DNA from 2 places in the Mixta calida genome. Region 1 is predicted to be linked to the other one. Evidence: predicted binding sites of a transcription regulator. Region 1 holds the regulator's gene; the other holds the start of a gene.

The links. The regulator PurR, encoded in region 1, represses purine synthesis genes. The targets are predictions, from matches to a motif close to CANGCAAACGTTTGCNTG.
Region 2: purT (formate-dependent phosphoribosylglycinamide formyltransferase) is a predicted target of PurR. The motif match lies at 1,998-2,015, and genes of this name have one in related genera.

The regions. Positions count from the first base shown of each region.
Region 1 is NZ_CP026378.1:2,098,240-2,102,656, forward strand. It holds gene punC (purine nucleoside transporter PunC) at 1-1,122, opposite strand, end outside; gene punR (DNA-binding transcriptional activator PunR) at 1,234-2,169, shown strand; gene purR (HTH-type transcriptional repressor PurR) at 2,219-3,244, opposite strand; gene cydH (cytochrome bd-I oxidase subunit CydH) at 3,529-3,618, shown strand; gene C2E16_RS09960 (C40 family peptidase) at 3,679-4,417, opposite strand, start outside.
Region 2 is NZ_CP026378.1:2,579,612-2,584,028, forward strand. It holds gene ptrB (oligopeptidase B) at 1-535, opposite strand, end outside; gene C2E16_RS12395 (tellurite resistance TerB family protein) at 663-1,334, opposite strand; gene C2E16_RS12400 (YebG family protein) at 1,608-1,922, opposite strand; gene purT (formate-dependent phosphoribosylglycinamide formyltransferase) at 2,058-3,236, shown strand; gene C2E16_RS12410 (bifunctional 4-hydroxy-2-oxoglutarate aldolase/2-dehydro-3-deoxy-phosphogluconate aldolase) at 3,276-3,914, opposite strand; gene zwf (glucose-6-phosphate dehydrogenase) at 4,125-4,417, opposite strand, start outside.

The sequences.
Region 1 (4,417 bases):
GGCAAGCAGTACGGTAAACAGCATCACTGCGCTGGTGGTCAGCAACGGATGGCTGAGCCAGCCGGAAACGGCCAGGCTGGCGAAAAAGCAGAGGCCCAGTTGCAGGCAGTTCTGCAGCGCGGCGGCCTTGCCGGTATCCTGCGGGAACGGCAGCAGCGCGTTCGCCACCACAATAGGGTAAATGGCGCCGTTGGCCAGCGCCATGCCGCAGAACGGCGCCAGCAGGCCCCACAGCGTCGCTTTTCCGCTCATCGCCACCATAAACAGCGACACGACGCTGATTGCATAGAAGATCAGCAGCGCAGGCAACAGCGTCCTGCCGCTGCGACGCTGCAACGCGGTGCGACAGCCGAATCCGCCCGCCAGAAAAGCGACGGTTTGCGGCATATAGCTCAGGCCAATATCCGCCGGACTTAAACCGAGATCGTGCAGGATAAAGGGTGAGCCGGTCAGCCAGGCGAAAAAGCTGGCGGAGCAGGCGGCATAGATCAGTACGTTGCCGCCGTAGACGCGCGAGGTCAGCATGGTGAAAAAGCCGGCGCGCGGACGCGAATCGTGCGCGGCCGCCGCCGGCGCTTTTTTCAGCCTGGCTGTAGCGAACAGTAGTGGCAGGGTCACCAGCAGCAGCGTCAGGAAAATAGCCCGCCATGAAAAGTGGCTCAGCACCCAGGCGCCCAGCAACGGCGCCAGCGCCGGAGAAAGCGCGACCAGCGGCATAATGGTGGCGAACACGCGGTTAGCCTGCGCGCCGCGATAGCGATCGACCACCAGCGCCTGCCAGCTTACCGTGGCGGAACAGACGCCCACCGCCTGGATAAAGCGCAAGGTCAACATCTGCCAGGTCTCATTCGCCCACAGCATGCCCGCACAGCCGAGGGCAAACAGCGCCAGGCCGAACAGCAGGACCGGCTTACGGCCGAAGCGGTCGGAAAGGGGGCCCCATATCAGCTGCGCGCAGGCGAAGCCGCCAAGAAATACCGTCAGGCTGGCGCTGATGACGCCTGCGGAGGTGTGGAAGCTTTCCTGCATGGCGGTGAACGCCGGCAGATACATATCAGTGGCGAGAAAACCCAGCGTACTGAGCAGCGCCAGATAAAGCATAAATCCTTTTGAACCAGACATCTCTTTCTCATTAATTAGCAGGTGAACAGACGGCGCGAGGGTAAAGGATGTTTTTCTGAATGTGAAACGCTAAAATTTGCCGGTTGATTTCAAAATTTTTGCAGGCAAAAAATGTGGTCAGAACATGCCCTTGAAGTGGTCGACGCCGTCGCCCGCACCGGCAGCTTTTCCGCTGCCGCCGCGGAGCTGCATCGCGTGCCTTCCGCCATCAGCTATACCGTGCGCCAGCTGGAGTCCTGGCTGGCGGTGCCGCTGTTTGAACGTCGTCATCGCGATGTGGTATTAACCGAGGCGGGCGAGCTTTTTATTCGTGAAGGCCGCGCTGTTATCAAAAAAATGCTCGCCACGCGTCGGCAGTGTCAGCAGGTGGCGAACGGCTGGCGCGGCCAGCTGAGCATCGCCGTCGATCGCATTGTAAAACCGCAGCGCACGCGTCAGCTGGTGCTCGATTTTTATCGCCATTTTCCCGATATGGAACTGTTAATCACCCCGGAGGTGTTTAACGGCGTCTGGGACGCGCTGGCGGACGGGCGTGTCGATGTGGCAATCGGCGCGACGCAGGCTATCCCCGTCGGCGGCCGCTTCGCCTTCCGTGATATGGGCGCGCTCAACTGGCGCTGCGTGGTTAACGCCAGCCATCCGCTGGCCGCAGCGACCGGCGGCCTGCAGGATGATGATATCCGTCCCTGGCCTTCACTGGTGCTGGAGGATACCTCGCGCGCGCTGCCGCGCCGCACCACCTGGACACTGGATAATCAGCGACGGCTGGTGGTGCCTGACTGGGAGAGCGCTTTCGACTGCCTGCGCGCCGGTCTCTGCGTTGGCATGGTGCCCGGCCATTTCGCCGCGCCGCTGCTGGCGACGCAGGAACTGACGGAGTTGCCGCTGCCGGTGCCTTTTCCCGACAGCCACTGCTGCGTCAGCTGGTCGGAACAGAGCGGTTCGCCGGCGCTGAGCTGGCTGCTGGATTATCTGGGCGATACGGAGACGCTGAATCGGGAGTGGCTGCGTGAGGAAGAGAGCACTCAGGATAGCGCATTATCCTGAGCGGCAAGGCAAAGGTCGCGGCAGGGATAAGCCGCGATGACGTAAAGCATTAACGACGATAGTCGCGGAACGGGCCGTCAGCCACCGAGCGGCGTTCAATAAGCGTCGGATGCACCTCAATCGTTTGCGATTCTTCGCGCTTATTGATAATGCGATCCAGCAGCATATCGAAGGCGGTTTCGCCTAGTTGCTCTTTCGGCTGATGAACGGTTGTCAGCGCTGGCGTAAAATAGCGCGCGTTGCGCACGTTATCATAACCGATCACCGAAATATCCTGCGGCACGCGCAGGCCCATCTCATCCGCCGCACAAATAGCGCCCATCGCCATAATGTCGCCGCCGCAGAAGACGGCGGTAGGGCGTTGCTTCTGCGCCAGGATCTGCTGCATGGCGCGGTAGCCCGACTCCGGCTCGAAATCGCCCTGCACGATCCACTCTTCGCGCACCGGTATATTCGCCTCGTTCAGCGCCTTCATAAAGCCGGCAAGACGGCCGCCGCCGGTGTTGCGCTCCATCTGTCCGGGAATCACGCCGATATCGCGATGGCCGCGTTCAATCAGATAGCGGCCTGCGATGTAGCCGCCTTCAAAAGCGTTATCCAGCACGGTATCGGTAAAGTCGCCGCGCGACTCGCCCCAGTCCATCACCACCATCGGGATATTGCGGTTCTCCTCAAGCATCTTCAGCAGCGCTTCAGGATATTCAGAACACATTACCAGCAGACCGTCGACGCGCTTTTGCGCCATCATCGACAGATATGCCTGCTGCTTTTGCAGATCGTTATGGGCGTTGCCCAGAATCAGGGTATAGCCGCGGGCGAAGCAGCGCGTTTCCACCGCTTCGATGATTTCCGCAAAATAGGGCGCTTCGCTGGAGGTCGCCAGCAGGCCGATCGACTTGGTGTGGTTCACCTTCAGGCTGCGCGCGACCGCGCTGGGCGAATAGTGTAGTTCTTTGATGGCCGCCCACACCGCCTCGCGCGTCTCTTCCGCGACAAAGCGGGTTTTATTGATGACGTGTGACACCGTCGTCGTAGACACGCCGGCACGCTTCGCGACATCTTTGATTGTTGCCATTAAAAAGATACTCCTGCGCTTATCATAAGGGTTTGATAAGGCTAATGTTAAACGTTTGCGTCCTCGCGGCCTGCTTCAGCGTGCTTATCCATTGTCATTGTGCTGGCTGAGATACGTCTGGCAGGCGGGACGTCTTTAAAAAAGGGCCAACAGCGACGGTTTGCCGGTGTTGCGCAACGCAAGGCGGGGATTCTATCAAGCTGACGCAAAGAAAACGAGATTTTTACCGGTGAGTATGGGAAAATCTATACCGTTATTGTTTGTGTGGTTAAAGGAGAGGCCGGGTGAGCACCGATTTAAAGCTGTCGTTAAGCACCACTGTCGCAGCATTGCTGATGATCATCGCTTTCAGCTTAACCGCTGTCATGCATTGATCGGATGATGCGTATAAAAAAAGCCTGTCGCAAGACAGGCTTTTTTGTTGCGCAACGCGCTTAGCGGATGGTTTTTGGCGTCATTACGCGACGCGCGCCGACATAATGGCGCTCCCAGTAATCATCGCTGAGCTGGCTGATTTGAATATCTTTACCGGTGCGCGGCGACTGAATAAAACGACCGTTGCCAAGATAAACGCCAACGTGATCGGCGGCGCCGCGGTTATTAATGCGGAAAAAGACCAGATCGCCTTTTTCCAGCGACTGACGGTTGACCGGCGCGGCGTCACGCAAGTGATACATCTCATTGGCGGTGCGGGGAATTTTAAATTTCACCACATCCTTATAGGCGTACCAGACCAGACCGCTGCAGTCGAAGCCGGTGTGAGGCGAGGTGCCGCCCCACAGGTAAGGTTTGCCCAGCTGACCCATCAGCTTGTTCATCGCCGTTTCACGCGCTTTCTGATAACGCTCGCGGTGCGCCTTACTCATTTCGAGCGGGCCACGGGCCTTGGTCTGCTTTTTATCGCCGCGCTGATGGCCATAGCGCGCCTTCGCCGTCCTGGCCATACTTTTTTTCTTTGCGCTGTTCTCTTTTGCCGTTTTAACCGGTGAGCGGCCTTTTTTCGTGGTTAACGCTGGGGATACCGCGACGGTTGCCGTTTTGCCTTTCTTTTTGACTTTGCTTTTTTCCGCCGTCGCCGTACGCGTTTTTTTACTGGTGGTTTTTAAGGGGCGACGCTTGCGCCGTTCATCTTCACGGGCGCTTTTCTTATCAATCTTATGCTGACTGGCCTTA
Region 2 (4,417 bases), 480 kb from region 1:
CAAAGCTGGGCGAGACGTTCTCCAGCACTTCCGGGTACCAGTTGCCGGTCTCCAGATTGCGAAAGCGGATGCCATACTGACGGCGTGAAAGAAAATCTTCCGCCAGCGCCATAATGCGGTTGTCCGGGCTGATATCCAGCGCGCCCATAGTATAGAACTCGCTGTGTGCGGCGCGCTGGTTGGCGTCGAGCAGCGTCTCCCACTCGTCCGGCGTCCCGGTGTCCGCTGGCTGGCGCAGGTAGATGGCGTATTCGTTGCCCGCTTCATAACGGCTTTGATAGCGGTAGCCGTTTTTCACATAAGGCACGCTGTAGTCCTGCTGCGATATGCGCCCGACCATCTCTTTTAACAGGCGATCCTGCAGGGCCTTCTGCGACAGCATGACCTTATGACCGTAGTCATTTTCCGCGTGTAGATAGTCGAGCACTTCTGGATCTTCGCGCTGATCGTCGCGCAGCCAGTAGTAATTATCGACGCGAGTATCGCCATGCAGCGTCATCTCATGGGGAACTTTTTTTGCTTTTGGTGGCATCATAACGGTTACTGTTTCCAGACAAACATCCATTAAGGGTGGCAGCTAAGGCCATGATTGCCAAGCGGTGAGCGGTAAAAACCAGCATGCAGCCTGTCGCCAGGCGGCGTCAGGCCTTAACTTAAGGAAATCAGGAAGGCAGTTTCTCTTTTTCCTGACGGATATCTTTTTCAATCTCTTCGCGTACGTCCGCCGGAATTTTCAGCGCGTCGCCCAGCTCTTTCAGATAGCTGCGCTCCATAAAATGATCGACATCGATCGTCGCGCAGCTGAGAAAGTAGAGTTCCAGCGCCTCTTCTTCGTTTTTAACGCCCTGCGCCAGCCAGTGCGGATCGAGCGGACGATTGATCGCCTGCTGAATCAGCGCTTCTGCCTGTTCACCATAGCCCGCCTGATGGATATTTTGCTCAATCGCCTTACGCTCCTCACCATCAATATGGCCGTCGCTTTTAGCGGCGAAGACCAGTGCGGTGATCAGACGCTCAGCCCGCTGATCGACCGGCGTCGCCTGCTGGCCAAACTGCGGCTCATCCTGATGCGCTTCACGCACGCGCTGTTTGTATTTGTTCCACAACAGGGTGCCCGCCGCCGCGCCGCCGCCGATAATCAGCGCGTTTTTGCCATATTTCGCCAGTAAGTTGCGCGAGGTCTTGCTGGATATCAGCAGTCCCGCCAGGCTGCCAAGCGCGCCGGGCGCCAGCATTTTATTTAAGGCTTCGCTGCCGCCCTGCGCTTTCGCGCCTGCGTTGCCGAGGTTCTTGTTGCCTAACATTTGTTGAAGTTGCTGCAGCCAGTTACTCATAGTCTCTCCTTTCGCAATGTGCGTCATAGTCTGAAGTACCGGACGTCAAGAAGCGTAAGCGGAAGCAAACAGATGAAAACGCCGCGCCGGAGAACCGGCGCGGCGTCAGGCCGGGCAGACAAGATAAGAATATGGCGGACGCGATGTCGCCTGAAACGATACGGACACACAATAAAAACGCGACCGCAGCTTTGCCTGACCAGCGGAGAGCCCCGCTCTGCTCAACTTCTTATGAACAAAGTGTGGCTGATATTCGTCAGGCTGCAATATTGATCAGGCCGCCTTAACGGCGCGCATCTTTTTACTGCTTTCTGTATCAGCCGCTTTCGGCACGGCGTTATCGGACTGCGCCTCCGGCAGTTTACTGGTGCGCAGAATATGCTGAACCGCATCTTTCTGCTCGGCGAGGAACAGACCCAGATTTTCAAACTGCGCTTCATCCAGCGGCAGTTCGCTCTGCAACAGCCAGTCAGTAAAGGCCTCCGCCATATCGAGCATCTTGTCGTATGCGTCTGCTTCTTTCTTGCTGGCAAATGTCATTTTTTCTTCACCTTTTCTGACCACTACAAATTTGGTTTCAACAGCCATGACTCACCTCGATTACTGTATTTTTATACAGTATAGCAGGCCAAATTTTCAGATCAAGCTTTCCTGACGGCTGCGTACGCAAACGTTTTCGTATATACTGCGCGCGTTTTTCTTCCTCACTTTCAGGTAGGTACTATGACGACTCTTGGAACAGCGCTGCGTCCGGGCGCGACGCGCGTAATGCTGTTAGGCTCCGGCGAATTGGGTAAAGAAGTGGCGATTGAATGTCAGCGGCTGGGCGTAGAGGTTATCGCCGTCGATCGCTACGCCGATGCGCCCGCCATGCACGTCGCGCATCGCAGCCATGTGATCAATATGCTGGACGGCGAAGCGCTGAAAACATTGATCGCCCAGGAGCGTCCCGATTATGTGGTGCCTGAAATCGAAGCGATCGCCACCGATACGCTGATCGCCCTGGAGCAGCAGGGGCAGCGCGTGGTGCCTAATGCGCGCGCCGCGCGTCTGACCATGAACCGCGAAGGCATTCGTCGCCTTGCGGCGGAAACGCTGGCGCTGCCGACCTCCTCCTATCGCTTCGCCGACAGTCAGGCGTCATTTATCGCGGCGGTGGAAGAGATCGGTTTTCCCTGCATCGTCAAGCCGGTAATGAGCTCCTCCGGCAAGGGGCAGAGCTTTATCCGTGAGGCGGCGCAGCTGCAACAGGCGTGGGACTATGCGCAACAGGGCGGCCGCGCCGGCGCCGGAAAAGTAATTGTCGAAGGAGTAGTGAAATTCGATTTTGAGATCACTCTGCTCACCGTCAGTGCCGTTGACGGCATTCATTTCTGCGCGCCGATAGGCCACCGTCAGGAAGATGGCGACTACCGCGAATCCTGGCAGCCGCAGCAGATGAGCCCGCTGGCGTTACAGCGCGCTCAGGAGGTTGCGGAAAAAGTGGTGACGGCGCTAGGCGGTTTCGGCCTCTTTGGCGTAGAGCTGTTTGTCTGCGGCGATGAGGTGATATTCAGCGAAGTGTCGCCGCGCCCGCACGACACCGGCATGGTGACGTTGATCTCGCAGGATATGTCTGAGTTTGCGCTGCATGTGCGCGCCTTCCTGGGTCTGCCCGTTGGCGCGGTGCGTCAGTATGGCCCGGCCGCCTCCGCCGTGATCCTTCCGGCGCTCAGCAGCAACAACGTCAGCTTCGGCAACGTTGAGCAGGCGCTGGGCGCGGGCTTGCAGCTGCGGCTGTTCGGCAAGCCGGACGTGGACGGTAAACGTCGGATGGGCGTCGCGCTGGCGACCGGAGAGAGTACGGAAGAGGCGGTAGCGCGTGCGGTTGCCGCCGCTGCCGCCGTGAAGGTCAGCGGCTAAGGCTGCCGGCTCTCCCATGGCGGGAGAGCCGGTGATGACTTAACGCGCGCCAGCGACGGCTTCGCGCGCCAGTTCAGTAATGCGCTGATAGTCGCCGGAAGCCAGCGCATCGTTCGGCACCAGCCAGGAACCGCCGATGCAGAGCACGCTTTTCAGCGCCAGGTAGTCGCGGTAATTTTTCGGCGAAATGCCGCCGGTCGGACAGAAGCGCACCTGTGGGAAAGGCCCGGCGATCGCCTGCAATGCCTTTACTCCGCCATTGGCTTCCGCCGGGAAGAATTTAAACTCGCGCAGGCCATATTGCATCCCGGTCATCAGTTCAGAAACGGTGCTGATGCCGGGAATAAGCGGAACGGTGTCTTCCACCGCCGCCTGCAGCAGCGGCTCGGTGATGCCGGGGCTGATAACAAACTGGGCGCCTGCGGCGGTCACTTCCGCCAGCTGCTGGGTATTGATCACCGTTCCGGCGCCAACGATGGCGTCCGGCACTTCCTGAATGATCGCCTTCAGCGCATCCATTGCCACCGGCGTGCGCAAGGTTACTTCCAGCACGCGTACGCCGCCCGCCACCAGCGCTTTAGCCATCGGCACCGCATGCGCCAGATCGTTGACCACAATCACCGGCACCACTGGGCCTGTTGTCAGAATCGCCTCGGCGCTTGTTTTCCAGTTTTTCATCGTTCTACTCTCCTGTCAGGCCAGCGAACCCATCCGACCACTGGCAATAATGGCGCGCATCCGCGCAGCAAAGAAAACGCTCAATACCATACCCGATTTTATTCGCGGTCGTCCACGCCCTTTAACGTTTTTTGAAACTGCGGTTCAATTTTCTATGCATCCGCTTCAGCGCGAAAAAAAGCCCGCATTTCGCGGGCTTAGTTGTTGTGCTTATTCAAACTCGTTCCAGGAACGGCCGTCGCGCGTGATCATGGCGACAGAGGCGACCGGCCCCCAGGTGCCTGCCTGATACGGCTTCGGCGCCTCGTTGTCGGCGGCCCAGGCGTCAATAATGGAATCGACCCACGTCCATGCCGCTTCCACCTCGTCGCGGCGCACGAACAGCGCCTGAATGCCGCGCATGCTTTCCAACAGCAGGCGCTCATAGGCATCCGCCAGGTGAGACTGGTTAAAGGTCTCGGAGTAGCTCAGGTCAAGCTTGGTGGTTTGTAGGTTGTGTTTGT